4 regions of the Bacillus sp. z50 genome follow, and region 2 is predicted to be linked to each of the others. Evidence: riboswitches for the same ligand, from Rfam matches in the RefSeq annotation. Region 2 holds a riboswitch; each other region holds the start of a gene.
The links. Region 2 has a riboswitch for S-adenosylmethionine ahead of AC4G3N_RS09760 (methionine ABC transporter ATP-binding protein). Riboswitches for the same ligand answer to the same signal wherever they lie in the genome.
Positions count from the first base shown of each region.

Region 1 (7,944 bases), on a different contig from region 2:
CTGCTGTTTATTTTCATTGAACCAGGTTTCTAATCTATGTACCCGTTCTTCCCACGTAACATGCTTATGTATTTGTAAATCACAATAAAAGGTGCAAAGCTTTTTCAAAAAAGGCTCGATATGTTGATAATGCACCATATTTGAAAGAACAGATTGACAGGTTTTTACTAACTCGACTAAATACCCGCCATCTTCCTGCTCCTCTCTGAGTTCATAATAATTTCTCGTCAGGGCCTCCGGATTAAGAGCATCCTTCATAGATTGATGCAATAGCGTAAAATCATTAGGATCAAGTGAGGTACTGCGGTCACATAGATTATCAAGATAATCACTGATTGTTTGATACGCAACAATAAATCGAATGACATCATCTTTTTTTTCACCTGCTGCGAGAGCTAATATAGAACCACCCTCGCAATGAAAAGTTTTGTGGGCAATACTGGATAAGGCCTGTGTACGCAGCTCTTCATTAGGGATTTTTTCTGCCTTTGCCTGCCAACTCGCGAGTTCCCGATGAACAACTGGAAATACATTTCTGTATACATTCTTTACTAAGCTGATATCACTAGTGGGTAATTTCATTTGTGTCCCATCTCCTAACCCCTTAAACGATATACCCTATATTGCGCAATCTCGCTTCAATAAAGCTCTTTGCATATAGAAATACATCTTCTCTCTCTGGCTCATTAAATATTTCATGATACAGCTTAGGCCATTCTTTATAATGCTTTTCGGATGCCGGAAAGTAGTTAAACCATTCTCTAACCATAGCCTTGTCCACTATTTTGTCGTCCCCTGCCTGCATAACAAGAACAGGAATATCCGGGAAATCCTCATCAAAATCAAAGGCATCCTTCATAGCTGAAATTAATTCACGATACCATCTGACTGATACACTTGTGATGTAGAGTGAATCGTTCAAATCAAATTCAATAACTTCTGGATTTCTCGTTGCCATTTCAACCGTTAATCCTGAAGGTTTTTTATATGTAGGATAAACAAGATTTAAAACCTTTGACATGGATTCAAGTAATTTTGGAGGATGAATTAATGTTCCAAAGCATGGTGAAGATAGGATAATACCCGCTAAATTATATTCTTTAAGTTGAAGCATGTTAATGATGATGAGTCCTCCCATGCTATGACCCAGCATGAATACAGGCAAACCAAATGTATAAGCCTCGTTCACCCATGAATCAACCTCATCAATATAATCCTCAAATGAATCAATATGCCCTCGATTTGCACGTGAAGTCATTCCCTGACCTGGCAAATCTCCAATAATTACGTGATACCCTTCTGATAGCCATCTTTCAATTAACCATTTATATCTGCCTGAATGCTCCATGGCGCCGTGAACAATCACGATTACACCATAGGCTTTCCCCTCAGCTTCCCACTTTTTCATAGATGAACTCCTCCTGTATGATGTTTAGCTTTATTTTATTTACACTGTACCGCTTTATATGTACACTTTTATTAACTATCTATTTTACAGTAGAAAACGGAGGTTTTGTAATGAAATTATATCAATATATAGATAAAATTCCTTCCATCGATCAAACTGCTTATTTAGCGGATCATGTAGTTATCAGTGGTGATGTCACAATCGGTGAAAATTCAAGTGTTTGGTTTAACACAGTCATTAGAGGTGATGTCGCTCCTGTGATTATCGGTAAAAATGTTAATATTCAAGATAACTCAGTCCTCCATCAAAGTCCCAACAACCCATTAGTCCTGGAAGATAATGTAACGATAGGCCATCAAGTCATTCTCCATAGTTGCCATGTGAAGAAAAATGCTTTGATTGGGATGGGCTCCATTATTCTTGACGGAGCTGAAATAGGAGAAGGTGCCTTCATCGGTGCAGGCAGTTTAGTATCTCAAGGTAAAAAAATCCCACCAAACACACTCGCTTTCGGCAGACCTGCTAAAGTAATTCGTGAATTAACAGATGATGATCGTAAAGACATGGAAAGAATAAATAAGGAATACGCAGAAAAAGCACGCTATTATTCAAGTATACAACCTTTAAAAGAGAATAACTAATTATCATTCCTCATTAGGGTATACTCTTTATTGTATACCCATTCCCTTTATTATTTAGCTATAAATGATACACCTTTTTAAAATCAATTTCAGGAGTAGGATTATGAATACTTTCATTTTGATTTTCATGTTATTTAGTATCATTTCAATCATTTTGGTCCTATGGCGTCAATATCAGCCACTATCTATTTTGATTGTTATCTCTTTGATAGGCACTTTCCTGTATACAGGCTGGAAGGTCTATAACTCAAATTACTCCTTTGCTCATCAAATTAATAATATGATTGATAAGTCAGTAAGCTTAACAACTTCTATTACCAAAGATAATCGACCTGCAAAACCTCCTGCCAAAGATAAAGTACTTCTTGATGTGCCGATCGTTAAACAGCAGCCCGAGCTCCCAAGAGGGTGTGAAGTAACCAGCCTGGCTATGCTTCTTCAATATTCCGGATTGGATGCTGATAAATTAAAACTTGCCCAGCAAATAAAAAAAAATCCAGCTAAAATAAAAAAAATAAATGGTGAAATCCATTACGGTGATCCTAATGATGGATTTATTGGAGATATGTATTCAACTAATAAACCTGGCCTCGGAGTGTATCATAAGCCTATAAAAAAACTTGCTGAGCATTATATGCCTGGCAAAATAATCGATTTTACCAATGGAGATTTCAACCAAATCAAAAAGTATCTCTCAACCAATCGGCCCGTCTGGGTTATCATAAATACAGCCTATGAAAAACTGGATCCATCCTATTTCCATACTTGGAAAACACCAAATGGGAAAATATCGATTACTTATAAGGAGCATTCTGTCGTAGTGACGGGATATGATCAGCATTATATTTATTTTAACGATCCCTTAACAGGAATTAAAAATAAAAAAGCACCCTCCGCTGATTTTGAAAAAGCGTGGGTGCAAATGGGAAAACAGGCTATAACCTATAAAGATTAATGGATTGGGTCACTTATCATATCCTTTTCAGCTAATGCCTGGAAAGGATATTTTTCTTCGACATATACAGAGTACCATATCATAAATACCAATACAGTCCATAGTTTACGGCTATTATCCGCTTTACCTGTAACATGATTATTGAACAGATTCATAATGACTTGCTTATCCAGCAAATGATCTGTTTGGCTTTCTTTTATTATTGTAATCGCCCATTCATACATTTCATTTTTTAACCAATGACGGATAGGGACTGGAAAACCAAGTTTCTTACGATTTAATACATGGTCAGGAATGATTCCCTCTGCAGCTTTTCTAAGTATATATTTGGTCGTTCCATGAGCAGTTTTTAAATCAGTTGGAATTCCGGATGCCACCTCAAATACTTTTTTATCAAGGAATGGCACTCGAAGCTCAAGAGAATGTGCCATCGTCATCTTATCAGCTTTTACTAATATATCTCCGCGCAGCCATGTATGAATATCAATATACTGCATTCTGCTCACATCATCATATTCGGGTGTTTCTGCGTAGAACGGATGTGTTATCGTAGTATAATCCAGCTTTGATTTATATAATTTGAATAATTGCCCCTTCTCTTCCTCCATAAACATCTTGGCATTTCCAAGATAGCGTTCTTCAATCGGCGTACAGCCGCGCTCTATAAAACTTTTGCCTTTTACACCTTCAGGCATCATGGCAGCAATTCTTTTTAGCGCTCTTTTCATAAGTACAGGAATTTTATTAAACATGGCTAAGGATTGAGGCTCACGGTAAATATTGTATCCTCCGAATAATTCATCCGCTCCTTCACCTGACAGAACAACCGTTACATGCTTTTGCGCTTCCCTTGCCACGAAATATAAAGGAACACAAGCGGGGTCTGCCAACGGGTCATCCATATGCCACATAATTTTCGGCAGTTCCCTCATATATTCCTGCGGCGATATAATATAGCTGATATTCTCTACCCCAAGCTTGTCAGCTGTTTCTTTAGCTACATCAATTTCACTGAAACCATTCTGTTCAAATCCAACTGAGAATGTTTTAATTCCAGGATGAAATTCTTTAGCTATGGATGCGATGATTGTAGAATCAATTCCACCTGAAAGAAATGAACCAACGGGTACATCACTGCGCATATGCATGCTGATACTGTCATACATCACATCTTGAATTTCTTTAATCCAATCTGGTTCACTGCGCAGAATAGGTTTAAATTCTGCTTTCCAATATTGGCGGATTTCCATAGGTTCTCCAATTTTCTTTGTAAAGCAATGTCCAGGCAATAATTTTTTCACATACTTTGTCATCGTTGCTGGTTCTGGAGTAAATTGGAAGGTAAGATAATGCTGCAGAGACACATGATCCAATTCTTGTTTTTCTATAGCGTGTATAATACTTTTCTTTTCAGAAGCAAAATAGGTCTTATCCCCATCTTCCTTATAAAAAAATGGTTTAATCCCAAATGGATCACGGGCACCAAAAACAGATTTCTCCTGTTTATCCCAAATCACGAACCCAAACATCCCACGAAGCATTTCAACTGCCTTTTCCCCATATTGAACAAATGCCGCCAGGATTACTTCAGTATCTGAATTTGTAGAAAACGCCATGCCTTCCTTTTCCAGCACTACTTTCAATTCCAAGTAGTTGTATATTTCTCCGTTAAAAACAATCCAATAGCGTTCATTTTCATACGTTAAGGGCTGATGTCCACATTCAATATCAATGATGCTTAGTCTTCTGAAACCAAGCTGGATATGTTCATCTATATAATACCCCTCGTCATCTGGCCCTCTATGCGTAATCAAGTCATTCATACTTTTAATTAGTTCTGAATCCTGATTCGCTTGCTGGTGATCATGCATACATCCTACAAATCCACACATTATTATTCACTCACTACCTTTACTTTCGACTGTTTTTCTTTAAAAATATCAAAGGATTAGATTTTAGATATAAGCTAGGGTCCCGACAAAATATGATCCATTATACCCGATATCACAACTTCCTAATATTACCATATTTAGACAAAAAAAGAAAGAGGGGTTATCCCTCTTTCTAGAAATGTTTATGCTGTTTATCTTAGATGTTAGCTTCCGCACGCAGTACTTCCACTTTATCTGTTTTCTCCCAAGGAAGATCTAAATCATTGCGTCCAAAATGTCCGTAAGCTGCTGTTTGTTTATAGATCGGACGTCTTAAATCAAGCATTTTTATGATCCCTGCTGGGCGTAGATCAAAGTTAGCACGTACTAATTCAATTAATTTTTCCTCTTCAATTTTCCCTGTACCGAACGTATCAATAGAAATAGATACTGGTTGCGCTACACCAATCGCGTAAGCCAGCTGAACTTCCGCTTTATCTGCAAGACCTGCTGCTACAATATTTTTAGCTACGTATCTGGCTGCATAGGCAGCAGAACGGTCTACTTTTGTAGCGTCTTTACCAGAGAATGCTCCGCCACCGTGACGTGCGTATCCACCATACGTGTCTACAATGATTTTACGGCCAGTCAAGCCTGCATCCCCTTGTGGACCTCCAATAACAAAACGGCCCGTTGGGTTAATAAAATATTTAGTTTGTTCATCAATAAGGTGAGCAGGAACAACCGGTTTAATTACTTGTTCTTTTAAGTCTTTCTTAATTTGCTCCAGTGTTGTTTCCGCGTCATGCTGAGTAGAGATAACGATTGTATCAATTCTTACCGGATTTTTATTTTCATCATATTCCACTGTGACTTGTGTTTTTCCATCAGGGCGCAAGTATGGAAGAACTTCTTGTTTACGAACCTCAGCCAGCTTTCTAGATAATTGGTGAGCAAGAGAAATAGGAAGAGGCATTAATTCTTCTGTTTCGTTGCAGGCAAAACCGAACATAAGACCCTGATCTCCCGCCCCAATAGCTTCAATCTCTTCATCTGACATCGTGCCTTCTCTTGATTCCAAAGCTTGGTCTACACCTTGGGCGATATCTGCAGATTGTTCATCAATAGAGGTTAAGACAGCGCATGTTTCTGCATCGAAACCATATTTAGCACGTGTATAACCGATCCCTTTGATTGTGTCACGCACAATTTTTGGAATATCCACATAAGTAGAAGTAGTGATTTCTCCCGCTACTAAAACTAATCCAGTGGTAACAGATGTTTCGCAGGCTACCCTCGCATTTGGATCCTTTGCTAAAATTTCATCCAAAATGGAATCAGAAATCTGATCGCAAATTTTATCCGGATGACCTTCTGTTACAGATTCTGATGTAAACAAATGTCTCTTATTAGACATGTATATTTCCTCCTTCAGTTTCCCTGTTTATGGCTACTCATTATCTTTAATTATCTCCTGATTATACGAAAAAAGACCTTTCCCCTTTATAAAGAAAAGAGGAAAGGTCTGAGTCTCAGAAATCTGCCTTTCACTCTCATCGTTCAAGGCATTATAACCTTGCATCAAGTTAGCACCTTTGCGTGATTTCCATTATAAGGAATCAAACTGCAGGTTGCCCCGGCTTCATAGAGCTCGTCTCTCCACCGAGTCTTGATAAGAGTATCCATATCAAATGTATATAATATCTTATCCATCATTTTCTGTCAATAAATAAACAGGAATATATTGTTAAGATAAACCTTTAGCTTCATCCTTTTTCTAAAAGAAGTACAGTCAGAACTTAAAATTCGCATTTCAATTATGATATTGATATAATTAATTTACGAATATTCAAATAAATATACTTTATTATTTATCCATCAATATTGACTAATATCCCTATTCTTTCACCAATGAAAACAATAATAATTATTCTTATATACTATATTAAACCATATTTTTGAAAATTAACACAATTAGTATGGATAAATCGATTAAATGTGTTATACTATTTTCCATATAATATGCTTACCAAAATTCTGGAAAAGGATGATACCTTATGAACAGTGTAGGAGTTTCCAATGAATTGAAACAATTACTTACTCATGATAATATTCACATTCAGCTTTCAGTGCCACAATTAGTTGAAAAAGTATTAACCAGAAAAGAGGGCATCCTCACATCTACTGGAGCGATTAAAGCCGAAACAGGTAAATATACCGGCAGATCTCCAAAGGATAAATATATTGTAGAGGAAGCTGCCACTAAAGATAAAATAGCCTGGGGAAGCGTCAATCAAGCAATATCTGAAGACGCATTCTCTAAATTATATGATAAAGTTATCGATTACCTCGAAAAACGAGATGAATTATTTGTATTTAATGGGTTTGCTGGGGCTGCAACAGACTACCGCCTTCCTATACAAGTAATCAATGAATATGCCTGGCACAATTTATTTGTACATCAGCTGTTTATCCGCCCCACTAAAGAAGAGCTTGAAAATCATTCTCCTGAGTTTACTATTATCTCAGCACCAGGTTTTAAAGCAAACCCTCTCGTGGACGGTACACAATCTGAGACGTTTATCATCATTTCTTTTGAGAAAAAAGTCGTCTTAATTGGAGGCACCGAGTATGCAGGTGAAATGAAAAAATCCATTTTCTCAATCATGAATTACCTGTTGCCTGAGAAAAATGTGTTCTCTATGCATTGTTCAGCAAATGTAGGTTTCGAGGGAGATGTAGCTCTTTTCTTTGGCCTATCCGGCACTGGAAAGACTACTTTATCAGCCGATCCAAATCGCCGCCTTATAGGTGATGACGAACATGGCTGGTCTCCTGATGGTGTATTTAATATTGAAGGCGGCTGTTACGCAAAATGCATCAATCTCACACAGGAAAAAGAGCCTCAAATTTTTAATGCCATACGCTTTGGTTCTGTACTAGAGAATGTGGTTGTAGATGAAGATACGAGAATTGCTGACTATGATAATGGAATGTTAACTGAAAATACCCGGGCAGCTTACCCTATCGAAGCCATGCAGAACATCGTCACACCTAGTATAGCGGGCC
Region 1 covers NZ_JBZFQL010000006.1:223,754-231,697, forward strand. The annotation lists gene AC4G3N_RS16535 (tetraprenyl-beta-curcumene synthase family protein) at 1-582, opposite strand, end outside; gene AC4G3N_RS16540 (alpha/beta hydrolase) at 605-1,408, opposite strand; gene AC4G3N_RS16545 (gamma carbonic anhydrase) at 1,519-2,049, shown strand; gene AC4G3N_RS16550 (C39 family peptidase) at 2,153-3,004, shown strand; gene asnB (asparagine synthase (glutamine-hydrolyzing)) at 3,001-4,896, opposite strand; gene metK (methionine adenosyltransferase) at 5,093-6,292, opposite strand; SAM riboswitch class I at 6,426-6,554, opposite strand; gene pckA (phosphoenolpyruvate carboxykinase (ATP)) at 6,933-7,944, shown strand, end outside.
Region 1: linked by a shared signal. The riboswitch ahead of metK (methionine adenosyltransferase) and the one ahead of AC4G3N_RS09760 (methionine ABC transporter ATP-binding protein) in region 2 are both predicted to bind S-adenosylmethionine.

Region 2 (7,944 bases):
GCCAGTAGGGACGCAAAGTTTACAAACAACTCAAAGCTTAATCCCGGAATGTTAAGTCCGAAAAAATGCTGAAAGATGACCAAGTGGCCACTTGAAGATACAGGGATAGGTTCAGTAAGACCTTGCAGTAATCCTAAAAAAACAAATTGTATTATTTCAATAAAGCTAATTGAATCCATTTTAACACTCCTATTTTATAGCTTTTACTTTTATTTATTATACTAAAATAATAATATCATTTGGAGAGAACGGTTCGAAACTGGAAAATTCAGAAAGTAAGGGAACTGGATTAATACTAAAGCTTATTTTGCGCGTAATAAAGGTTTTTATGAAAATATTGGAGTGTTTGCATGAAGGGTTGCATGTAACCAGGAAATAGAAGTTTATATCAGAGTAAAGGCAGGATTCATATATATCAGGCCTTTTAGTAACTGCATATATGGATAGTCATTACATCAGCAAGAAGGAGGTTATCAAAATAGAAATACTAAAGGGCACAGTGCTTAAGCACTGTGCCCTAACTTATCCTTATAAAACTTTATCAAGAAAATCCTTAGTTCGTTCATTTTGCGGATTGGAGAAGATTTCTTCAGGTGTTCCTCTTTCCACAACATAACCGCCATCCATAAAGATGACCTGATCAGCTACTTCACGGGCAAAGCCCATTTCATGAGTCACAATTACCATGGTCATACCCTCTTGTGCAAGCTGTTTAATAACATTCAGAACCTCACCGACCATTTCGGGATCAAGTGCACTCGTAGGCTCATCAAACAACATAATGTCAGGGTTCATGGCAAGAGCTCGTGCAATCGCCACACGTTGTTTTTGTCCGCCGGACAGTTGAGCTGGCATGGCATTGGCCTTATCTTCAAGACCCACACGAGCCAATAGCTTTAAGCCGATTTTTTTTGCTTCTTCTTTTGTAGCTTTATTCAGCTCAACAGGAGCCAAAGTAATATTATCTAGTACTGTCATATGCGGGAAGAGATTGAAATGCTGGAATACCATTCCGATATTTTCCCTAACTTTATTAATGTCTGTGTTTTTATCAGTTAAATGTTTATCATCAACTGTTACGTCACCTTCATTTACTTCTTCAAGTAAATTGAGGCAGCGCAGAAGTGTACTTTTACCGGATCCAGAAGGGCCGATTAAGCAGACAACTTCGCCTTCTTTAACCTCAAGACTGATATCCTTTAGTACTTCCAGCTTCCCGTATGATTTTTTTAATCCTTTTACTTTAAGCTTTCCCATTTTGGATCTTCCTTTCCATACGGTTTGATACCTTAGTTAAAATCATAATAATGATAAAGTATATAAACCCTACAATCAGCCACATTTGGAAGGACTCAAGGTTTCTGGCAATAATGATTTTTCCGCTTTGAGTCAATTCATTAATACCAATGATGGATAGGATAGAGGTATCTTTTAATGTAATGATAAATTGGTTAATGATAGATGGAATCATCAGACGGATTGCCTGTGGAAGGATAACCTTTGCCATTGCCTTTTTATATGGAAGACCAAGGCTCCGGGCAGCTTCCATTTGTCCCTTATCAACGGATTCGATACCACCGCGTACAATTTCAGCCATATATGCACCAGCATTTAAGCTTAATGTTATGATACCGGCAGCAACTGCAGATATACGGAAGTCAAGTGCTGCTGGAATACCGAAATAGATAAAGAAAGCTTGAACAATCAGTGGAGTTCCTCTAAAGATATCTACGTAAATGACGCCGATTGCCCTTAAGATTTTGAGATGGGACACACGCATCAGACCAAATATAATACCTAGGATACATGCTATAACAAGAGATACGACAGTCAATATCAGGGTCATTTGAAGACCTTTTAACAGACTTGGCATACTTGATTCTAATAAGCCGAAGAAACCGTTATTAGTATCGGTGCTTTTTTCTGCCTTCAAGTACTTATCCATAATATCCTGATATTCACCGGATTCTTTTAGATTGGCTAGACCTGTATTGAACTGCTCAATCAATTCCGCATTTTGCCCTTTAGCGACAGCAAATCCATAGGAGCCGCCTTTTTCTTTTTCAGTAACGATTTCTAATCCGTTGCCTTGCGTAATCCCATATGCCAGAACTGGGTAATCATCAAAAACAGCTGCAGAGTTACCTGTTTTAACATCGTCATACATATTGGCGGAATCATCAAAGGTTACCGTTTTAAAGCCATATTTATCTTTTATGCTTTCTGCAAAGCTGGCACCTTCTGTACCTGTTTTAATGGCTACCTTTTTTCCTTTTAAATCTTCATAGGATTTAATCTCTTCATTTCCCTCGGCAACCGCCATTACGACACCAGATTCAAAATAGGGATCGGAGAAATCAAATTTCAGTTGTCTTTCATCTGTTATACTCATTCCGGCAATAACGCCGTCTACTTGATTGGACTCTAGTGCTTGTACGGCTGCATTAAATCCAAGCGGCTTAATTTCTACTTCAAACCCTTGATTTTCAGCTATAGCATTGAGTAAATCGATATCTATACCTACAAATTCGCCATTCGTTTCCTGGAATTCAAATGGGGCAAATGTAATATCTGTTGCAATCTCATATTTTTTTCCTTCTGCTTTCGTGTTTAAAGCCGGGAATATAAATGAAGCAATCATGACAATAGCCATTGCTATTAGGAATGTGAATTTTGAAAATTTCTTCATTGTGAACCTCCTTCATATAAGTAACGTTTAAAAACCCTCTATATCCAATTGGGGCGGGTTAAAAGGGATGTTTTAATCTTATAACAGAATGTATGTATCTCTATGAGTATATATAAAGATACGGTTTTTTGGCAATCAATACTTACCAAATAATATTAGATTACTATAAGATTTCCATTTATTTGTTGTGAAGAAAAAGATGTAATAAAGGGTGGAGAAATAAAAAAAGAGCAGTATTATACGTATTTAATCTAATAAAATATATAGAGATTTGTAAATGGAAAGTACTTCCTAAATGTTATGTGAAAATAATCTAACTCACATATTAATACTGATTATGTATGGAAAACAGCTGAGAATGCTTTAACCATGTAAGTGTATCTTAAGCAAATTTTAGTTCTGAAGAATGAATTCTAAAGTATATTTCCATTTGTGCTCTAATTCTTTTGGAACTACATCCAGTATGGGTATTGATCTATAGAATTTAACTCCAAAGCCCTCCTCTTAATAATGTAAACACTACCTATTATGAGTATTTATGACTAATTTTATTTACCCTATTCAACACGATTCTAACTATATATTTAACAATAATTTAAATATGGGTAATAAAATTAGTCCAGTTGTTAAAAAATAGATCAATCCTCGAGTGAGGATGATCTATTTTCTTCAGTATATATTATTGTAAATTCTTAATTGTAATACCGTTAACAGGTAAAAAGTTTTCCCCGGTATCCAGGTACGTTACAGATACCTCATCGTTTTCCTGCAGATATATGATCAAAGGATCCTTTTCAGAGGACATATTGTAGCTTTGTCCATTATCCAGAAGGAACGAAACGACGGTATATTCACCTGATTTTTCTTTATAGACTCTGATAACTTTCCCATCGATTTTCTTCTCAACACTTGTGGAGGTGCCGTTAACCGTTCCGCCGCCTTTTTGAAGTGCTGTTTTGTATAGCTTTAAGGCTTCATTTGGCGTTGACCCATATGCTGTTATTTCAGGATTGGCAGCAGATACAATGAAATAATTTTGTAGGAATCCATTTGAATCCAGGACTCCTGTTAACCAACTGGCTTCACCGTAAAAATTATAGATGATGGGCATTTCTCCTTCCCATTTCTTTTCTATAAACTTCTTCTCGATAATTTGCAGGGCACCCTGTGAATCCATGTAGGATTCCTCCATATTACCTGTATAATAGACAGCTTTACCTGTCCTGGAATTTGTGAGCGCATAGCCGAGCATAGAATCGACGCCTTCTTTAGGACTCGTGAAATCAGTGAAATAATACATATCTCCATTTTCATCAAAGATCGGACTTACATTCGCTTCGGTACCCTCATCAGAAGGCAGTTTAACATCTGATTTTCCAAATAGGCTGTTCCAATAGCCATGAATATAATTTCCGAAGTAGCTGTTTTGTGTACTGACGACTTCTGGTGCAACGGCACCATCAATAAATTCGGGCGCTTCAGAAAGGGAATAAGAGTTGGACTTCCCAGTTTTGGCATCCATCACCACAACACCTTTTACCTTAAAGCCATTTCTGGCAGAGACAAAATCACCATAAGAGCGAATATAAAATGGCGTGCCATTATCATCTACTTCAAGCTGTGAATCCCCATAGAATATGTAGGATGGATACTGTAGACGAATACGGCGCTCTGTTTCTTTATTGAAGAATGCAGAAGGAGTGTAGATCATTTCTGCATCAACAAATTTTGGGTTGGCTGATGAATCTGTAGCACTCAATATAAAGTAACCAGGAGTTTCTTTCCCTTTCAGCCATTTGAAGAATCCTGAAAATTCGACTGGAGCAATATAAACATACTCACCATCTACTTTTTGGATTTGTAAATTCCCTAATTCGTAGTAGCTCGTATTTGGTACCTGGCCAAATGCTTTTTTCATTTTATTGCGCGCGTATTGAGGAGGCACGCTGGCCGGCTTTTTATTTTCATCAAATGTTTGAATTTCTTCTTTGATGTCCATTTTAGCTATAGTATACTTTTCATCGGCATTGAACAGAAATGCCGTTAAAAAATAGAGACCGACAAGCAAACTACCTGCAAATAAAATACCCTTAATGGTTCTCTCCATACCCGTAGCAAGCATTGAACCCAGCAAGGTTAGTATGATGACAAAAATCCAAAGAGAAGAGATAGTTTGATCCAATAGGGTGAAGTAATAAAATAAAAATGCTCCAATCGTGATTAATGCAGCTAAGCTGACAAAAACAAGCAGTTTTGTTTTCCCCTTCATATGGATACGTAATTTTTCATTATTTTTGAATGGCACAAGAATAAGTGCCGATATAATCCCAATGATAATGGAATAGATGAAGATATTTCCCACAAAGTACCCCTCCTTATTTTTTCTATAATTTACCTTAATATCCTATACGAATAACTGACCAAAATGATTCATGAATTGGAAATATTCATGAATTTTAGTTGCTGTAACTTGATTTAGGATATTCTTTATTATAAATCAAAAATATTTTAAATATTATAAATTATTATTGACATTGCTAAACAAGATAGGATATAGTTGGAAACATCAAATTTAATTGAATAGCAAGCGATTCTTATCGAGAGAAGTGGAGGGATTTGGCCCTATGATACTTCGGCAGCGGATTTTTACTATGGTAAAAATACTGTGCTAATTCCAACAAACATCTGTTTGAGAGATAAGAGGAAGCTTTAAGCGAACATATTTCTACTTGTCTTTTTATGTATATGTTCATACAAAGCCTCTTCTGTCTAATGACAGAAGGGGCTTTTTGCATTTCGAATTTTTTAGGCCTGGAGGAGAGAACATGATTGAGTTTCGAAACATAAAAAAGTCATATCAAGCAAATGGTCAAAGCGTAGATGCTCTGAGAGGCGTTCATTTAACGGTTGAAAAAGGGGATATTTTTGGAGTGGTAGGATACAGCGGGGCCGGGAAAAGTACACTTTTGCGTTTAGTTAATATGCTTGAACGGCCTACTGAGGGGGAGGTCCTTGTGAATGGTAAATCGTTTGCCAGTCTCAAAGCAAAGGAATTAAGGGCAGAGAAAAAGAAAATCGGGATGATCTTTCAACATTTCAATTTACTTCAATCTAAGACGGTATTTGATAATGTAGCGATTCCATTGATACTATCCGGCGTTCGTAAAGAAACGATTCAAAATAGAGTTCGAGAATTACTGGAGTTCGTGGGGTTATCAGCTAAGGGTCGAAGTTACCCGGATGAATTGTCAGGGGGACAGAAGCAGAGGGTTGGAATTGCGAGAGCTCTGGCCACGAATCCATCTATCCTGCTATGTGACGAAGCTACATCGGCATTGGATCCGCAGACGACCAGGGATGTTTTAGAGCTATTGAAAAAAATAAACCGAGAATACAATATAACAATTTTGCTTATTACACATGAAATGTCGGTGATTAAAGAGATATGCAATAAGGTCGCTGTCATGGAAAATGGGAGGGTTGTTGAGCAGGGGCCTGTTCTTGATATTTTTTCCAAGCCAACCACTGAGGTTGCCAAGCGGTTTGTTAGAACAGTCATTCACGACGAGATTCCGCAGAGCTTTTTGAAATCCTTAAAGGAGAATAAACCAGCAGTTTGGAAACTTAATTTTTTGGGATCTTCGTCTGGCAAGCATCTACTTTCAACAGTGGCGAAAAGTTTTGATGTCCATTTAAGTGTTCTTTCTGCCAATATTTCTGAAATACAGGAAACCCCTTTTGGGAATTTAATCGTTGAGGTCATCGGTGAAACAGAAGAAATAAAGAAGGCGATCCAATACATAGAGAGTGAGGATGTGCTCTTGCAGGAGGTTAAGCTATCATGAATGAACAGTTTTTAGGAATGGAAATTACACTTGAACAGTTACTGATTGGATTCAGTGACACACTCTATATGGTTTTCTTCTCCTTACTATTCGCGGCCGTGATTGGATTGCCTTTAGGGATTTTACTCGTCATAACGAGAAAGGGTCACATTCTGGAGAATAAGTGGGTGTTTAATATATTGAACCCAATCATTAATATTTTACGCTCGGTTCCCTTCATTATTTTATTGGTGGCTTTGATTCCATTTACACGATTGGTTGTTGGATCGGCGATTGGAACGAATGCCGCCATTGTACCGCTTGTATTTTATGCAGGTCCTTATATTGCCAGATTGGTTGAAAATTCATTATTGGAAGTTGATAAGGGAATTATTGAAGCAGCTCAGTCAATGGGCGCGACTGAATGGCAGATCATTTTTCGGTTTTTAATACCAGAGGGACTTAGCTCTCTTGTTTTAACCTTTACAACAGCAACTATTGGGCTGGTTGGAGCCTCAGCAATGGCAGGGGCAGTAGGAGCTGGAGGAGTTGGAGATCTTGCCCTCACCTATGGTTATCAGAGGTTTGACACTAACACCATGATTGTAACCGTTGCGGCACTGGTAATCATTGTACAGCTTTTACAATCCATAGGTAATACGCTGGCTAGAAAAATAAGAAGACGATAAAGAAGGAGATGGAAAAAATGAAAAAACTTTTTCTTACTATTTTAATAATTGCATGTACTGTCGTAACAGCAGCATGTGGAAGCGATTCGAAAGGCAGTGCAAAAGAGGGCAGCTCTACCATTAAGGTTGGAGTAAGCAGCGGAGACACAAGAATATGGGATTATATTGCTGAACTCGCTAAGGAGAAGGGGCTCAATATAGAGCTTGTAAAGTTCAGTGATTATATTTTGCCGAATACAGCTCTAAATGATGGCGAAGTGGATGCTAACGCATTCCAGACCATTTCTTACTTTGAAGAACAAGTGGAAGAAAGAAAATTAGATCTTGAGCCACTAAGCTCTACTGTTATTGCACCAATGGGAATCTACTCAAATAAGCATAAGGATTTAAAGGAATTGCCTGATGGGGCTAAAATTGCTGTCCCTAATGAAGGTACAAATCTTGGCCGAGCGCTACTTCTTTTGCAGGAGGCTGGCTTCATTACACTAACAGATAATTTTGATGGAATAGGCTCTTTGGAAAAAATTAAATCAAATCCAAAAAATATTAACCTCGAACTGGTAGCTGCCGGGAATACACCGCGTTTTCTTGAGGATGTAGATGCATCTATTATTAACAATAACTTTGCAGTTGAAGCAGGATTGACATTAAAAGATGCCTTGTTCCATGAAAGTGCAACGGCCAAACCATACATTAATATTATCGCTATAAAAAAAGGGGATAAAGACCGCGCTGAGCTAAA
Region 2 covers NZ_JBZFQL010000003.1:70,058-78,001, forward strand. The annotation lists gene AC4G3N_RS09740 (undecaprenyl-diphosphate phosphatase) at 1-179, opposite strand, end outside; gene AC4G3N_RS09745 (amino acid ABC transporter ATP-binding protein) at 529-1,257, opposite strand; gene AC4G3N_RS09750 (amino acid ABC transporter substrate-binding protein/permease) at 1,244-2,689, opposite strand; gene AC4G3N_RS09755 (YrzE family protein) at 3,369-5,051, opposite strand; SAM riboswitch class I at 5,281-5,392, shown strand; gene AC4G3N_RS09760 (methionine ABC transporter ATP-binding protein) at 5,515-6,534, shown strand; gene AC4G3N_RS09765 (methionine ABC transporter permease) at 6,552-7,202, shown strand; gene AC4G3N_RS09770 (MetQ/NlpA family ABC transporter substrate-binding protein) at 7,220-7,944, shown strand, end outside.

Region 3 (7,944 bases), on a different contig from region 2:
ACCATTTAGCTACCGTGATTCGGCATTTGATCATCCGCTTGGTTCCCGTTTTGATGAAGTGGATTCCATTGTCGTGTTTGATCAGGTATTGGTTCCCTGGGATAGAGTGCTCTTTTATGAGAATCCTCTTATAGCTCAAAAAATTTATCAGGAAAGCAGCTTCCATTTACTAGCTGCACATCAGGTTACATGCAGAAGAATCATCAAGCTGGAGATGGTATTGGGAATTGCCCAAAAGCTAATTGATTCCATACAGGTGGGGGAGTATCAGCATATACATGAAAAAATAAGTGAAATATATGTCGGATTGGAATCATTAAAGGCTTTGTTGCTTGCATCTGAAGTAAATGCCAAGGCGGATAAGTGGGGAACAATGGTACCGGATGCAAATCCGTTACAGGCATCCATTTTATTGTTTGCTCGTTTGAATCCAAGATGTACGGAAATTCTTCAATTAATCGGAGCGAGTGGGCTTATGGCCATTCCAACAGAAGCTGATTTTTCATCAGAAATCGGTGCGGATCTTGATTTGTATATGCAGGGAGCCATCGTTGGAGCAGAAGAAAAAGTGAAGATTTTTCGGTTGGCATGGGATATATCCATGAGTGCTTTCGGAACGCGACAATCCCTGTATGAACGATTCTTTTTTGGCGACGCAGTCAGATTGGCTTCAGGGCTCTATATGAGTTACCCAAAAGAAAACTATGTTAAATTAATTGATCAATTTTTAGATGAATACTAAGAGGGAGGACAGTTATCGAAAAAACGATAGCTGTCTTTATTTTTGGCTGTTATCGTATAGATTGTTGTTCCTGTATATAAAGGAGTAAATATCCATTTAGTGGTACCATTAGATAAAGAAAGCTACTACAACAAAAGGAATAGATTTGTAGAGTGAGGGAGATTGGTAGGTGTACGAATCTCGATAATAATAGAGAAATATTTATTTAGAGGTGGCGCAATGTTTTTTAGAAAAAAGAGATTTTTTGTTTGTTCGGTATGTGGTTATGATCGTTTACCAGGGCCTTTATATGAAAAGGGTATTCCTGATGTAAGCCTTATTTGTGCTTGTTGTGGATTTCAGCCAGGGTACGACGATGAAGTTTTAGGATATACATTTGAAAGTTATCGAGAAGAGTGGATAGAAAAGGGGGCTAAATGGTTTTGGGAGAAAGAGAAACCAAAGCAATGGGAGCTCAAGAAACAGCTGGAAAATATTGATATAAAATAGAGCTTAAGGTCGAGTTTGTAAATTTGCATTCTTTATTCTTTATAGAACCGGTGAAGATTAACGGATGAAGGAAATGGAAAACACAAGTAGAATCTATTCAAAGAAACATAAGGGGGAGAATAATGAAAAAAGCACTATTGGTTATAGACGTTCAGAATGGAATGTTTCAAGAAGGGAACGTTGTGTATAAAGGAGATGTCCTGCTAAAAAAATTAAAAGGACTGATTGATCAGGCACGCTCTTCTAAGACACCGATTTTCTATATACAGCATAATGCATCTGCTGGACACCTATTAGAATATAGAACAAAAGGTTGGGAGATTCATCCTGAAATTAATCCAAATAATCAAGATATCATTATTCAAAAAACTACCCCTGATTCATTTTTTAATACTACTTTAGATGATGAACTGAAAAGACAAGGGATTGAACATTTAATACTTGCCGGAATTCAAACAGAAGCCTGTGTTGATACAACTTGCAGAAGAGCTTTTAGTATGGGATATAAAGTCACTTTAGCTTCAGATACACACAGCACTTGGGATTCAGAAGACCTTACTGCCCAACAAATTATAAACCATCATAACGGTGTATTACGCTGGTTTGCTGATGTTTACTCAAGTCAAGACATTACATTTAATAGTGCATTGTAAACTTTCAAGTCTACATTAATCCATACATGGAATAGATTGATGATTAACTTGTAGAAAAAAGACTGATTTTTAATAACATTTAGTAATTAGTTGAATGACTTGCAATTCGATTAGGAACTAAATTAGTTATTATCTTAATATTATAGTAGGTATTGTAAATTATCTGTTTTTAATTAATAATTAGAGTATAATTTGTAACGACTTTTTATCGGAAGGGAACCAAATGAAAGTGAGCATTAAAGAGGAATATGAGAAGCTAGATGTTTCCATGGGACAGATAAAGTATGCAAAGAGAATACAAAAATTGTTATGCGAAAGATTGGATATGGAATTGCCAAGCGAGTATGAGCTATCTGAAATTGTGGTGGAACAGGCTTTGTTTACTTATATAGATATATTAGAAAAATATTATCGCTTGGATGGAAAACCGTGGGAAGAGTTTTATGCAATATATCATGGAGTAACTAATGTTCCTAGACAATTAGAGGACTTTAAAGAACAGAAAAAAGGGACTTTGCAACTTTTAAGAAAAAGGGAGAGCTAATCCTCAGCTGAAGTAAAACTTTGAGGAAAAAGAAGCACTTAGCTAATGCTAACTCTCTTTGTGAAAGAATAAACTGAAACTATCGGGAGTACCCGCTCCAATATCAGAGCTGTGATGTAGTGACCCCAATAAGTTAGAAATCTGACTTTTGGGGTGTAATACTGATCAGCTCTTTTTTTGCTATGCAGCTAGGGGCAGTATATTTCAATGGAGTATGGATATTTATGTTAAAGTGAACATGTAGGGAGGAGAGATAGTTGGTTTATTTCGCAAAGACTCAAAGAGTAGCATTATGGTATATAATGCTATTAATGATATTGACAATTTCAATAAATGACTTTTTCGATTGGTTATTATACTTCCAAATGATATTTTCTTTAGTTATTCTTGTTTTATTATGTATCAGATATAAATTTGTGATAAATAATGACTATTTGACGTATCAAATATTGTTTTTTAAATGGCCTTTATATAAAACAAGTATATTTCCCCATCAAATAAAACAGATTAAATTTAAACGAGTCAATTGGTATACCAAAGGTGCTTTTATGCAAGTTAAAAAAGGACTTACCATCCGAATTGTAAATTTCAATCCCAACGACGTTTTCAAAGAATTAGTTGATTTTGCTAACAAACATGGTATTCCATATTCTAAAACGAAAGATTATATAATTATAGAAAAATAGTCTTATTCCCTAACGAGGGTATTACTTTCATATCAAGGGCTGGTTGATCAGCTCTTTTTTGCTATTCGGTTAAAGGAACAGATTAGTACAAGATGACCAAAGCTAATAAGTTATAAAATATGAGGTGGTAAAATGAAATTCCATCTATTGGGAGAAAAAGCTAAAGTAGAAATAGATATCATAGCTCGTGAATATCCGAATAGCTTTGATTATTGGGATGGAAACTGGGTTATTTCAAACGTGAAAGTTGAAATCCCTGGATATTATGTTGATTTTATTGCTAGTTTAAGAACTGATGACATTAGGGATTTTTTAAATGATTTGAAGTTAATGAATAAGGATTTATCGGGTAAAGCTATATTGAAAAATTTAGATAGCTTTATTTATTTTGAATGTGAAATGGATAAGTTGGGGCATATAGAATGGTCTGGAGAGACTTGTTATCCGACAGGAAGTGGTGCTGTATTATCCTTTGAATTTGTATCAAATCAATCATATTTAGATGATTTGATTAAAGAATTAGAGAATATAATCTCTCTATATCCAGTTATAAGTAAACCGTAGCTATTGTATTAACAGGTCAATAGCAGAAAATCAAGGCTGTCATGTTGACGGTCTTTTTTTATGCTCCCCATTAGGTAAGACAGTTTGAAAAATCTGGCTTACCTAATGGGGAGTTTTTCTGTGCTCAAAAAAAAAGAACGCTGTATTGATCACATGGGGCGATTCATTTTGGGGCACAGTAAAATAGAATAGTATTATTAAAAAAACGAATTTTAAAAGAGGCGTTAATAGCATCTGTAACAACGTTATCAATAGAGATTGAGCGGCAGAACCCCTTAGAATTCAGGGTTCTGCTTTTATTATATTCATTGTTTACTAGACAGGGAGCAGTTCAATACCGCAGTTGTTTAAGTGAATATTCCTAGCTTTCCAATACGTTCAATAGCTTCTATTAGCCGTTTTTCGTCTACTAATAAGCCGACACGAATGTAGCCTTCTCCGTATTCACCAAAGCCTTTTCCTGCTGCAACGGCTACATCTGCTTTTTCAAGCAAATAATCAGCAAAGCTCTCGCTCTTGAAACCGGCAGGGACAGGAAGCCAAGCAAAGAATGAACCAGTTGGGGCTTCGACTTTCCAGCCGATTTTATTGCAAGCGCCAATGAGGGAATTTCGTCGTCGTTCATAGCGTTCGATAAGCTCTTCTACGCAGGATTGCTCCCCTGTCAAGGCTGCGATTGCCGCTTTTTGTACAGCAGGGAAGAGGCTGACGTAAAGATGATCTTGAATGAGATTGAGTGCTTCGATGATAGCTGGGTTTCCGATAGCAAAGCCAACACGCCAGCCTGCCATATTGTAAGTTTTCGAGAGTGTGTACATTTCAATGCCGACTTCTTTTGCACCCTCCGTTTCAAGAAAACTGATAGGTTTTTGTCCATCAAAGCCAATAGCTCCATAGGCAAAATCATGAAGTACGGTAATGTTATTTTCTTTTGCAAATGATACTGTTTTTTCAAAAAAAGCATGATCTGCGGTAGCTCCGGTAGGATTATTTGGGTAGTTTAAATACATTAGCTTTGCATGGGTCCTTTGTTCTAAAGGGATGCTTTCATAATCCGGCAAAAATTGATTATCTTTTGTTAGTGGAAAAGTTTCATAGTTTACGTTTGCTAATACAGCTCCAGATAAATAGTCGGGATAGCCTGGGTCTGGCAAGAGCATTAGCTCTCCATCGTTGAGCAAGCACATTGGTAGCTCAACTAGTCCGGCCTTCGTTCCAAAAAGGATGGCAACTTCAGTTTTAGGGTCAACCTCGACGCCATATTGCTTGTGATAAAATTGTGCTGCCGCTTCTTTCAACTCTTCCAAACCCCGAAATGGAGAATATTTATGAGTTTGTGCATCTTCAGCCGCCACTTGCAGGGCTTTGACGATATGCGCAGGAGTAGGTTGATCAGGATTTCCTTGTCCGAGATTAATAATGTCTCTGCCTTCAGCTATAGCGCTGTTAACTTTTAGGACAAGTGTTGCAAAAAATTGGACTGGCAGTTTTTTTAAGCGTTCTGAATATGTCATATAATTCACCTTTACGAAGAGAATATAGTTTTGAATATTTAAATAATAGATAAAATTCTATAACCTTTATTTAGAAATGTCTATAGTGAGCTGAAAGAATTTGAATATAGCGGTAGTAAATGGTTATTAGATTTGCTGAGTCATAGATTATAGGGGAACGTTTGATGAAGTGGGTGTGGTAGCTTTTTCAGAAATGATTGTTTTTCGGAAAATGTGAAATGTGGAGACTATACATTAAATGAGCTTGTTTGGCAGATGAAAATAGTGAGCGATGAAAGTGTTATTCAGTCGGCTTGCGAAAATGTAGAGTTTTACATTATCGTCAGTTCAGCCCTACGAAGAAGAATGGGGAGTTTTTTAATCCGATGTATGTGGATTGGAATATTTTATTGAAATTGCAATGATGAAAGCGGTTCAACAGTTTACGTCAAAAAGGTTTTTGTTGACAGACTATTCTGAAGTCTGTAATATCATAAACAAATCAAATAAAGCTATAGCTTATCGAGAGCGACCGAGGGACTAGGCCCTATGACGTCCGGCAACCCCCTTAATAGGGAAGGTGCCAATTCCTGCAGAATGTATTACATTCTGAAAGATAAGTCGAGATAGATGTATTTCGATGCCCCTTTCAGATGAGAGGGGCATTTTTGTTTCAAAAAATGTGTAGAGATAGAGGTTGGCATATGATAAAAATTCAGAATGTTAATAAGATTTACAAAACTAAAAGCGGTATAGTAAATGGAGTTGACAACGTTTCCTTAACAATTAAAAAAGGCGAGATATTCGGGATTGTCGGGTACTCAGGAGCAGGTAAAAGCTCGCTGCTACGCTGTATTAATTTGTTGGAGCGTCCAACATCGGGAAATATCACAGTTGATGGAATTGATCTGGCTAAGTTGAGAAGCAAGCAATTGCGTCATGCACGCTTAAAAATCGGGATGATTTTTCAGCACTTTTATCTTATTAGCCAGAAAACAGTTTTTGAAAATATAGCTTTTTCTTTAAAGGCAGCAAAAGTGCCGCAGACTCAAATACAAGACCGAGTAGAAGAACTGTTGAAAATGGTCGGATTAGCTGAAAAGCGTGAAGTGTATCCTTCGCAGCTAAGTGGGGGACAGAAGCAGCGTGTAGCGATTGCAAGGGCGTTGGCGAATAACCCGACAGTACTCCTTTGTGATGAGGCGACCTCAGCACTAGATCCGACGACAACGAAATCAATATTGAATTTGTTGAAAAAAATCAATAAGGAGCTCAATATTACGATTGTGTTGATTACACATGAGATGAATGTAGTAAAGGAAATTTGTAATCGAATGGCGATTATGCAGGATGGCAAGGTCATTGAGGAAGGCTCGGTGTATGATATTTTTGCTAAACCCCATGCCGATCTTACGAAGGAATTCATTAACAGTGTTGTTTCGTTCGATATACCTGACGCTATTTACCAAAGTTGCAAGGGTCCGATTGTCAAGGTGACGTTTAGGGGAACGGTTGCCGGTGAGGGAGTCATATCGGATACGCTTCAGCAATTTAATGTAAAAGGCAATTTTCTTCATGGCTCAATTGAATATATTCAGGAATTGCCTTTAGGTATTTTTATCATGGAGCTTCGCGGACAGAAGGAAGAGATTAATAAAGCGATATCTTATATAGAAAGTCGAGAGGCAGAAGTGGAGGTGTTCCAACATGGGCTTTGATTTCAACCACTTTATAGAGCTTATTCCTGAAATTAACACAGCATTTTTGCAGACGATTTACATGATTTCCATTTCTTTAGCTGTCGCAATCGTGATTGGTTTACCAGTTGGAATTCTATTATATGTGACAGAAAAGGGTTTATTTTGGGAAAACAAAACGGTTCAGAGGATATTAGGATTTGTCGTCAATTTGGTCCGATCAATACCATTTATTATTTTATTGGTTGCTCTTATGCCATTGACCGAATTTGTTGTAAAGACAACGATTGGACCAACAGCTGCTAGCGTATCGCTGTCAGTCGCAGCTATTCCGTTTTTTGCGAGAATCGTTGAAACGTCTTTACGAGAAATTGATAAAGGTGTTATTGAAGCCGCGATAGCAGCTGGTGCGACACCGTGGATGATTATTAAGGAAGTACTATTGCTCGAAGCGAGATCAGGTATCATTTCGGGTATTACACTTACATTAATTAGCTTGATTGGGTTTTCTGCTATGGCAGGAACGGTCGGTGGTGGCGGTATTGGTGATTTAGCGATTCGCTATGGGTATTATCGCTATGATAATACCATTATGATTGCAACTGTTATTATTTTAATCGTATTGGTTCAGGTTATCCAACTTGCCGGTGATTTCATCGCAAAAGTTATAGATAAAAGATAATAGAAAAGGGGAATTATTTCATGAAAAAGGGGTTAACAGCATTTATTTTATTCTTAGTGGTAGGTACATTGGCAGCTTGCAGCGGCAATGAAAGCATTGAGGATGCAAGCTCAGAGTCAAAGGATATTAAAATTGGAGCTACTTCTGGTCCTTATAGTGATATGGCAACGAAAGCAATCAAGCCAGGCTTGGAAGAATTGGGATACAAAGTAGAAGTGGTGGAGTTCAGTGATTATATTCAACCGAATAAAGCGTTAGATGGTGGAGATATTGATGCGAACCTTTTTCAGCATACTATTTACTTGGAAAACTTTGAAAAAGAGAACAGCATGGATTTGACAGGGTTAATTAAAGTACCGACTGCGCCGATGGGTATTTATTCAAACACGTATAA
Region 3 covers NZ_JBZFQL010000004.1:245,391-253,334, reverse strand. The annotation lists gene hpaB (4-hydroxyphenylacetate 3-monooxygenase, oxygenase component) at 1-742, shown strand, start outside; gene AC4G3N_RS13895 (hypothetical protein) at 962-1,231, shown strand; gene AC4G3N_RS13890 (cysteine hydrolase family protein) at 1,354-1,884, shown strand; gene AC4G3N_RS13885 (hypothetical protein) at 2,108-2,428, shown strand; gene AC4G3N_RS13880 (WapI family immunity protein) at 3,247-3,678, shown strand; gene AC4G3N_RS13875 (pyridoxal phosphate-dependent aminotransferase) at 4,026-5,192, opposite strand; SAM riboswitch class I at 5,688-5,794, shown strand; gene AC4G3N_RS13870 (methionine ABC transporter ATP-binding protein) at 5,876-6,889, shown strand; gene AC4G3N_RS13865 (methionine ABC transporter permease) at 6,879-7,550, shown strand; gene AC4G3N_RS13860 (MetQ/NlpA family ABC transporter substrate-binding protein) at 7,571-7,944, shown strand, end outside.
Region 3: linked by a shared signal. The riboswitch ahead of AC4G3N_RS13870 (methionine ABC transporter ATP-binding protein) and the one ahead of AC4G3N_RS09760 (methionine ABC transporter ATP-binding protein) in region 2 are both predicted to bind S-adenosylmethionine.

Region 4 (7,944 bases), on a different contig from region 2:
ATAGGGACACCATTCGTTAATGATTTATTAGCGTCACTCATGTAGATGTTAGCTTCAATGATTAACCCGGCAACTTGTATAATAAAAACAGCAATAATCAATCCAAATAAAATTTTTGTAAATCGATTTAACTCCACATTCACAAGCTTAAAAAAGCGATTCATCCTCTATACACCTCTCTCATTACATCTACGACAGACTTACCTTCGTTATTTCGAACTTCTTCTGCATTAAATTCTTTATAAACGACTCCGTCATTTAACAAAACAACTTTATCAATGAGGTGCTCAATATCGTTGATTTCATGGGTTGTGATGATAACACCGCGGTCTTCAATCAGGTGGCTTGTAAAGACATCTGCTATTTGTTCACGGCTAAAAATATCGATACCGGAGAATGGTTCATCCATAAGAACATAATCAACATCCAGAGCCAATCCCAATAACAAATTCACTTTCGCGGTATTTCCTTTAGATAATGTTGAAATCCGTATGTTTTCATCCAATTTGAAAAAGCTCAATAATTCATCGGCGCGATCTTGGTTCCAACTCTCATAAAAATCATTCATAAAATCCATTGCCTGCATAATGGTGAAGTTCGAAAGCATCGTGAACGTATCTGGAATAAATGTGATTTTCTCATACGTATCCTTCGTTCTTTTAGTTCCGTTTATAAGAATTTCTCCACCATCAATAGGAGTAAGGCCCATGATGGATTTCATAATCGTTGTTTTACCTACACCGTTTATACCGATTAAACACGTGATTTCCCCTTTGTTGGCTGTGAATGATACATCATCCAATACGTTTTTTCTTCCAAATTTTTTCGTTACATTTTTTACTTCTAACATGAAATCCCCTCCTTACTCTTGTTCCGCATTATATTTTTCTTTGACAATACTCAACAGTTCATCTACTGGTAATTGAATCGGTTTAATTGCCTGAACAAAGGTATCAACGGCTTCAACAATGAGTTCCTGACGAACGCTTGACAATATGACCTTGTCGGTTGTGACCCGGCTTGGGAAATTTCTTTCTGTGTGAATCAATCCCTGTTCCTCCATTTCCTTATACGCTTTTTGAGCAGTATTGGGGTTTATTTTTAGAAGATTGGCAAGCTCACGTCGAGAAGGAATCTCCTCTCCGCTTGCAAGCCGACCGGTCGCTATTTGTTCTTTGAAGTAACGGACAACTTGTAAATATACAGGATCCCGGTTATTAAAGATGATGTTCATTAATTCATCTCCTATGGCTTTTTAACCAATTATTAGTGTGTGTACTATGTAGTTCATACACTTGATATGTGTACTATACAGTTAATACACTAAAACTGTCAATAGGATAGTAAAAAATTCCCTGAAATAGTTTTAAAACGTGTAATTATTTAAGAAGGGTCATGGCAAAATAATAAGGATTCTCTGGGGAAGGAGTTTACTTGTTATGCATAATACAGGCCTGGTTCTAGAGGGTGGCGGAATGAGAGGGCTATATACAGCTGGAGTTCTGAGGTATTTGATGGAACAGGATATATATGTGCCATATACAATTGGTGTTTCAGCTGGTGCATGTAATGGCTCTTCTTATATTGCACGGCAAATAGACCGTAATTATGCGGCGAATATCGATTATGTCTCACACCCGGAATACCTATCCTATAAACGTTTTCTGAAGAAACGTGAATTATTTGGAATGGACTTTATTTTTGATAAAATTCCAAATGAACTGGTCCCATTTGATATAAAGGCTTTTTGTGAAGCAAAGGAACAGTTTGTCGTGGGTGTTACAGATTGCGTAACAGGCGAACCTGTATACTATAGAAAAGAGCACCTAATAAAAGATATTACAACGATTCTGCGCGCATCCAGTTCGATTCCTTTTTTTGCTCCGGAAATCTCTTATGATGGAAGAATGCTGCTGGATGGCGGTGTTGCCGATCCAATACCGATACAAAAATCTCAAGCAGACGGGAATACGAAAAATATCGTTGTGCTTACTGGGAATAAAGGCTATATGAAAGCATCGTCGCTTGATTGGCTTGGAAAAAGAAAATATAAGAACTATCAAGGGCTGCTAAAGGCTCTTCGCAAACGGCATATCGTTTACAATGACACGATCCGCTATTTGGAGGAACAAGAAGAAAAGGGACTTGTCGTCATTATTCGTCCATTAGTGAAATCAGATGTCAGCCGTGTTGAGCGTAACCCTAAAAAGCTGAAAAAGCTGTACAATCAAGGATATGCTGAAGCCAAGGCTGCTTATGGAAAAATCAAACGGTTATTATAATAAAAACCCATCACTTAAATGGTGATGGGTTAACGTTTAGTATGAAATTAGGCTAATTCTGATTGTAAGTAATTCCAGATTAACTGGGCAGTATGTTCAATAGAGCTGATATGGGTTCTTTCAAAAGCATGTGAAGCATCAATGCCGGGTCCAATTAATCCGTGTATGATATCATAGCCGGCACGGATGGCAGCAGAAGCATCAGATCCGTAAAAAGGATATATATCTACACGGTAATCAATCTTGTGTTGCTTTGCCAATTCGACTAAATGCTGACGCAGGCCATAATGATAGGGTCCGCTAGAATCTTTTGCACAAATGGAAACACTGTATTCATCCGTAGATTGTCCTTCTCCAATTGCTCCCATATCTACAGCCAGGTATTCAACAGTTTCAGCAGGAATGTTGGAGTTTCCGCCATAGCCTATTTCTTCATTATTTGAAATTAAGAAGTGGGTCGTATAGGGGAGAGTGATGCCTTCTTCTTTTAACTGTTTAATGATATACATCAGTATGCCGACACTCGCTTTATCATCTAAATGACGGGATTTAATAAATCCATTGTCTGTCAGTTCAACACGGGGCTCGAAGGAAACAAAATCACCTACAGAAATACCTAGACCTTCTGTATCCGTCTTGCTTTTTGTCACAGCATCAATTCGAACTTCAATCGTTGCATCCTCGCGTTTAATATCTCCCATTTTCTGATAAACATGGACAGAAGTTTGATTTAAAAGAATCGTCCCTGTAAACGTTTTACCTTCAGCTGTATGGATTTTACAATATTCGCCTTCAACAGAATTCCAACGAAATCCGCCGATCATCGATAATTTTAAACGCCCGCTTGGTTTGATTTCTTTCACCATAGCACCTAATGTATCTACATGGGCTGTTAGAAAACGGTGCTTTGAATCATCCTGTCCCTTGATTGTTGCCAATAGGGCACCTTTATTTGTTTTTACTGCAGGTATTCCTTGAGATTGTAAAAACTGTGCTACATGATCAATTACTTCCGTTGTATAGCCGCTCGGACTTGGAATGGATACAAGGTCTTTTATGTACTGGAAAATTTCCTGGCCATTGGCTTTCATGGTTCCGAATCACTCCTTTTTATGTATAGATTTATTATATACCTTTGTTAAAAAGTTGGACAATAAAGGCAGAAATAACTTGCTTTTTTAGCAGTAGGACTGTAAATTTATAGTTAAATAAATATTCTGAAAAATCTTATCAAGAGAGATGGAGGGACAGGCCCTGTGAAGTCTCAGCAACCGCCAATATGGAAAGGTGCTAATTCCTGCAGGAACAATCATTCCTGGCCGATAAGAAGGGACTCACTCTAATGAAAAGTCTTCTTCTTGAAGACTTTTTTCGTTTTTAAGCATATTTTTATTCACTGGGAAAATGAGTGGATGTAAGTAATTCGTAACTTTGATGGCAAATTAGAGCCGGATGAAGGTAAATCAGAGTAACTGTATTTCGGGGATTAATAAAGAGAGAGGGGTCATACATATGACAACAGTTAAAATCGAAACACTCTTAGCTCAAATAGGCAATCGAAGTGAAACACAAACAGGTACTGTTAATCCGCCAGTTTATTTTTCCACAGCCTATCGCCATAACGGAATAGGGGAATCAACAGGGTTTGATTACATAAGAACAGGAAACCCAACCAGAAAATTATTAGAGGAAGCAATTGCCGAGCTAGAGGGTGGTAAACAGGGATTTGCCTTTAGTTCAGGTATGGCTGCCATTCACTCATTGCTATGTTTATTTTCTCCAGGTGATGAAATAGCCGTCTCTGCCGATCTGTATGGAGGGACATATCGGTTATTTGAGCAAATATGGAAGACGTATGGCATCAAATTTAACTATTGCCATACATATGAAGATTTCGCTGAATCCATTACGGAAAATACGAAGGCCTTCTTTATAGAAACACCGACAAATCCGCTTATGCAGGAAATGGATATTAAAGAAATTGCTCAACTGACCCAATCTAACAATCTACTGCTCCTTGTGGATAATACGTTTTATACACCCATTTTGCAAAGACCGATTGAGCAGGGAGCAGATATTGTTGTCCACAGTGCCACCAAATATTTAGCAGGACATAATGATGTATTGGCTGGATTAATTGTCTCAAAGAGTAAAGAGGTTGGTGCGCGCCTAGAAGAATATCAAAATGCAACAGGCGCTGTACTGCCGCCATTTGACTCCTGGCTTGTGATGAGGGGAATGAAAACATTGAGCCTAAGGATGAGGCAGCATGAGGAAAATGCTAAGATAATCAGCCGATTTTTAAGAGAAAGAGAAGAAGTGACAGATGTCCTTTATCCTGGTAAAGGGGGGATGATATCGTTCCGGCTGAAATCAGAGGAATGGATCAATCCATTTTTAAAAAGCCTTCGCATCATATCTTTTGCTGAAAGTCTGGGTGGAGTAGAAAGTTTAATGACGTACCCTGCTACACAAACACATGCGGATATCCCTGAGGAAGTGCGTACACAAAATGGAGTCTGTAATTGTTTGCTGCGCTATTCTGTTGGGATAGAGCATGCGAATGATTTGATTGATGATCTTATTCAAGCTTTTGAATCATTATCGGTTTAGGTTATTAGAAATTTGAACTTTACAGGCATTTAGGTGCATCATGAAGGATTCCAGAAGTAATACCTAAAAAGGATAAATTAGAAAATTATGCAAATTAACGACCCGTTTTGATATACTATACCAAAATGGGTCTTTGGGGAGAATGAAAATGGCTGAACTGGTGATTTCTATTAGCAATCTTCAAATGCATTATGGATCGAAAGAAGTACTTCGAGGAATTAATCTTGATGTAAACAAGGGACAAATTATTGGCTATATAGGTCCCAATGGGGCGGGGAAAACTACCACAGTTAAAATATTGCTTGGACTCCTTACAGACTATACAGGCTCAGTGAAGGTCTTTGATAAAGAGCTTTCTGAGGATAGGATTACCTATAAAAATAGAATTGGCTATGTGCCTGAATTGGCAGATTTATATGATGTATTGACTGCACGTGAATATTTGACTTTTATAGGTGAGCTTTATGGCTTATCTTATGAGCAGGCTGACCAAAAGGCTTTTAAACTAATGAGGCTATTAAATATTGAAGAAATGTATGATTCACGAATAAATAGTTATTCAAAAGGGATGAAGCAAAAGGTTCTATTAATTTCAAGCCTTCTTCATAATCCGGATATTTTATTTTTAGATGAACCTTTAAGCGGTCTCGACGCGAATAGCGTTATGGTCATTAAAGAATTGCTTGGACTGCTGGCAAGCGAGGGAAAAACTATTTTTTATTCCTCACATATCATGGATGTCGTCGAGAAAATTAGCAATCGAATTATTTTACTGCATGAAGGCAGGATTGTTGCAGATGGAAGCTTTGCAGAATTACAGGATGTTGGCAAGGAAGGAACTCTTGAAGAAATTTTTAACCAATTAACTGGTTTTACACAGCATCGTTCAATTGCCGAAGATATTGTATCTGTTGTTAAAGAGGATTAATAGATGAAAAAATTTATGAGTTTGCGTGTGTTGGATAGAGGACAAAAGCTCTTTCAGTGGATGGGAATTGATTATCCGGTTATGAGAAGAATTCTTCAGGTTAAGCTTACAATGGATGCCAGAAGAGTTCCAACTTTGATGAATGATGGGTCTGGAAATACAGGTAAGGATTCTAATCAGTTTTTGAAATCCTTATGGGTTTATGCGCTTATGGGTCTTATCCTGATTCCTTTTATTATTATGGGTGAAAATTATTTTTTCCAAATGAGTTTGCTGTTTGCTATTTTTATGTTCTTTATCATGACATCTTTAATATCTGATTTTTCCCATGTAATGCTTGATATACGGGATCAGTCTATTTTATTGTCTAGACCGGTTGATGGGAGAACGGTCTCGGTGGCAAAGCTGATACATATTATTATTTACCTTGGCACAATAACCCTTATTTTTATTGCGCCTGCGTTCATTGCTGCTATTGTTACTCAAGGAATTGGCTTTAGTCTGTTATTTTTGCTGGTCATTATATTGATTGATATATGGATAGTCTTGCTTACTGCTTTAATCTACTTGGTTATTTTAAAGTATTTTGATGGAGAGAAATTAAAGGATTTTATCAGTTATGTACAAATCTCCTTGTCTATTTTAATGATTGTTGGCTATCAACTAACGGTAAGGATATTTGACCTTGTAGATAGGCAAGTAGAATTTACACCAACTTGGTGGAGCTATATTCTTGCGCCTATTTGGTATGCCGCTCCCTTTGAGGTAATACTAAATGGGAATTTTGCATGGCAATATATTCTCTTAATCAGCTTGGCTGTAATTGTACCGCTTGTTTCTGTCATTATTTATATTAAAAATGTTCAAAACTTTGAGCAGTATTTACAAAAGTTAACTAATCATACAGGAGCCTTATCGAAAAAGAAACGCAGTCATTTTTCAATGTTCCTATTACGAAATAAAGAAGAACGAGTCTTTTATCATTTCGCAAAAAACCTCATGAAAAACGAACAGGCGTTTAAACTGAAGGTATATCCATCTATTGGAATGGTTATTATTTTTCCGTTTATTACACTACTCAATCAATTCGGGGAAAATGGATGGAAAGGTATTCAAAATGGCAGCGGTTATTATACAATTTATTTCAGTGCGCTTATGATTCCAACTATTGCTATTGCACTCCGATATACCGATTCATATAAAGGAGCATGGATATACAGGGCCTCTCCATTACAGAGTGCTAAGTCTATCTTTATAGGTACATGGAATGCGGTTATGGCCAAGTATGTTCTTCCCATCTATTTGGCATATAGCTTTCTATTTATTCTTATATATGGAAGTGCTATCTTTTGGGATCTATTGATTGGTCTCTTTACGTTATTTATAATGGCAGTCCTGTCGTTCAGGACATATACAATTATATTGCCATTTTCTAAACCAACTTCTGCAACACAGGAGAATGAGGGGATTAAGACCGTTTTCCTGCTTTTCATTCTTGGCGTATTTGCAGGTTTTCACTTTCTTATAAGCAAGGTTGAGTATGGTTTATATGGATATGGGGGAGTCTTGCTGATCACAGCTATTCTTGTATGGCGATATGGATTTAGGGTCGACTTTAAAGATTTAAAGGATTGATACGATTTTAATAACCACTGTGTTCGTATCAAAAAGCGCTGTTTATTTTATTGGTGGTTGACTTTCTTTAAAATCAAAGTAGGCATTTTGTAATACAATTTGATATTCTATACGTACGATAAGCGGATTTGATGGAAAATGGATAGGGGAGTGGAGAGATGAAAGCTTTAATCAATATAGATTATACAAATGACTTTATAGCAGATGCTGGCAAATTAACATGCGGTAAACCTGGAAAGGAAATTGAAGAGTACATTGTTTCTTTAACAAAAAGATTCATTGAGGACAAAGATTTTGTTGTATTTGCTATTGATGTACACGATGAGAATGATCCATTTCACCCTGAAAGTAAATTATTCCCACCGCATAATATACGTGGTACCGAAGGTCGTTTATTATTTGGAAATCTTCAAAATGTGTATAATACTAATATTGGACAAGAGAACCTGCTATGGATTGATAAAACACGATACTCTGCCTTTGCTG
Region 4 covers NZ_JBZFQL010000001.1:882,200-890,143, reverse strand. The annotation lists gene AC4G3N_RS04190 (hypothetical protein) at 1-164, opposite strand, end outside; gene AC4G3N_RS04185 (ABC transporter ATP-binding protein) at 161-850, opposite strand; gene AC4G3N_RS04180 (GntR family transcriptional regulator) at 863-1,234, opposite strand; gene AC4G3N_RS04175 (patatin-like phospholipase family protein) at 1,440-2,282, shown strand; gene AC4G3N_RS04170 (M42 family metallopeptidase) at 2,330-3,373, opposite strand; SAM riboswitch class I at 3,507-3,611, shown strand; gene AC4G3N_RS04165 (methionine biosynthesis PLP-dependent protein) at 3,795-4,895, shown strand; gene AC4G3N_RS04160 (ABC transporter ATP-binding protein) at 5,038-5,823, shown strand; gene AC4G3N_RS04155 (ABC-2 family transporter permease) at 5,827-7,458, shown strand; gene AC4G3N_RS04150 (cysteine hydrolase family protein) at 7,617-7,944, shown strand, end outside.
Region 4: linked by a shared signal. The riboswitch ahead of AC4G3N_RS04165 (methionine biosynthesis PLP-dependent protein) and the one ahead of AC4G3N_RS09760 (methionine ABC transporter ATP-binding protein) in region 2 are both predicted to bind S-adenosylmethionine.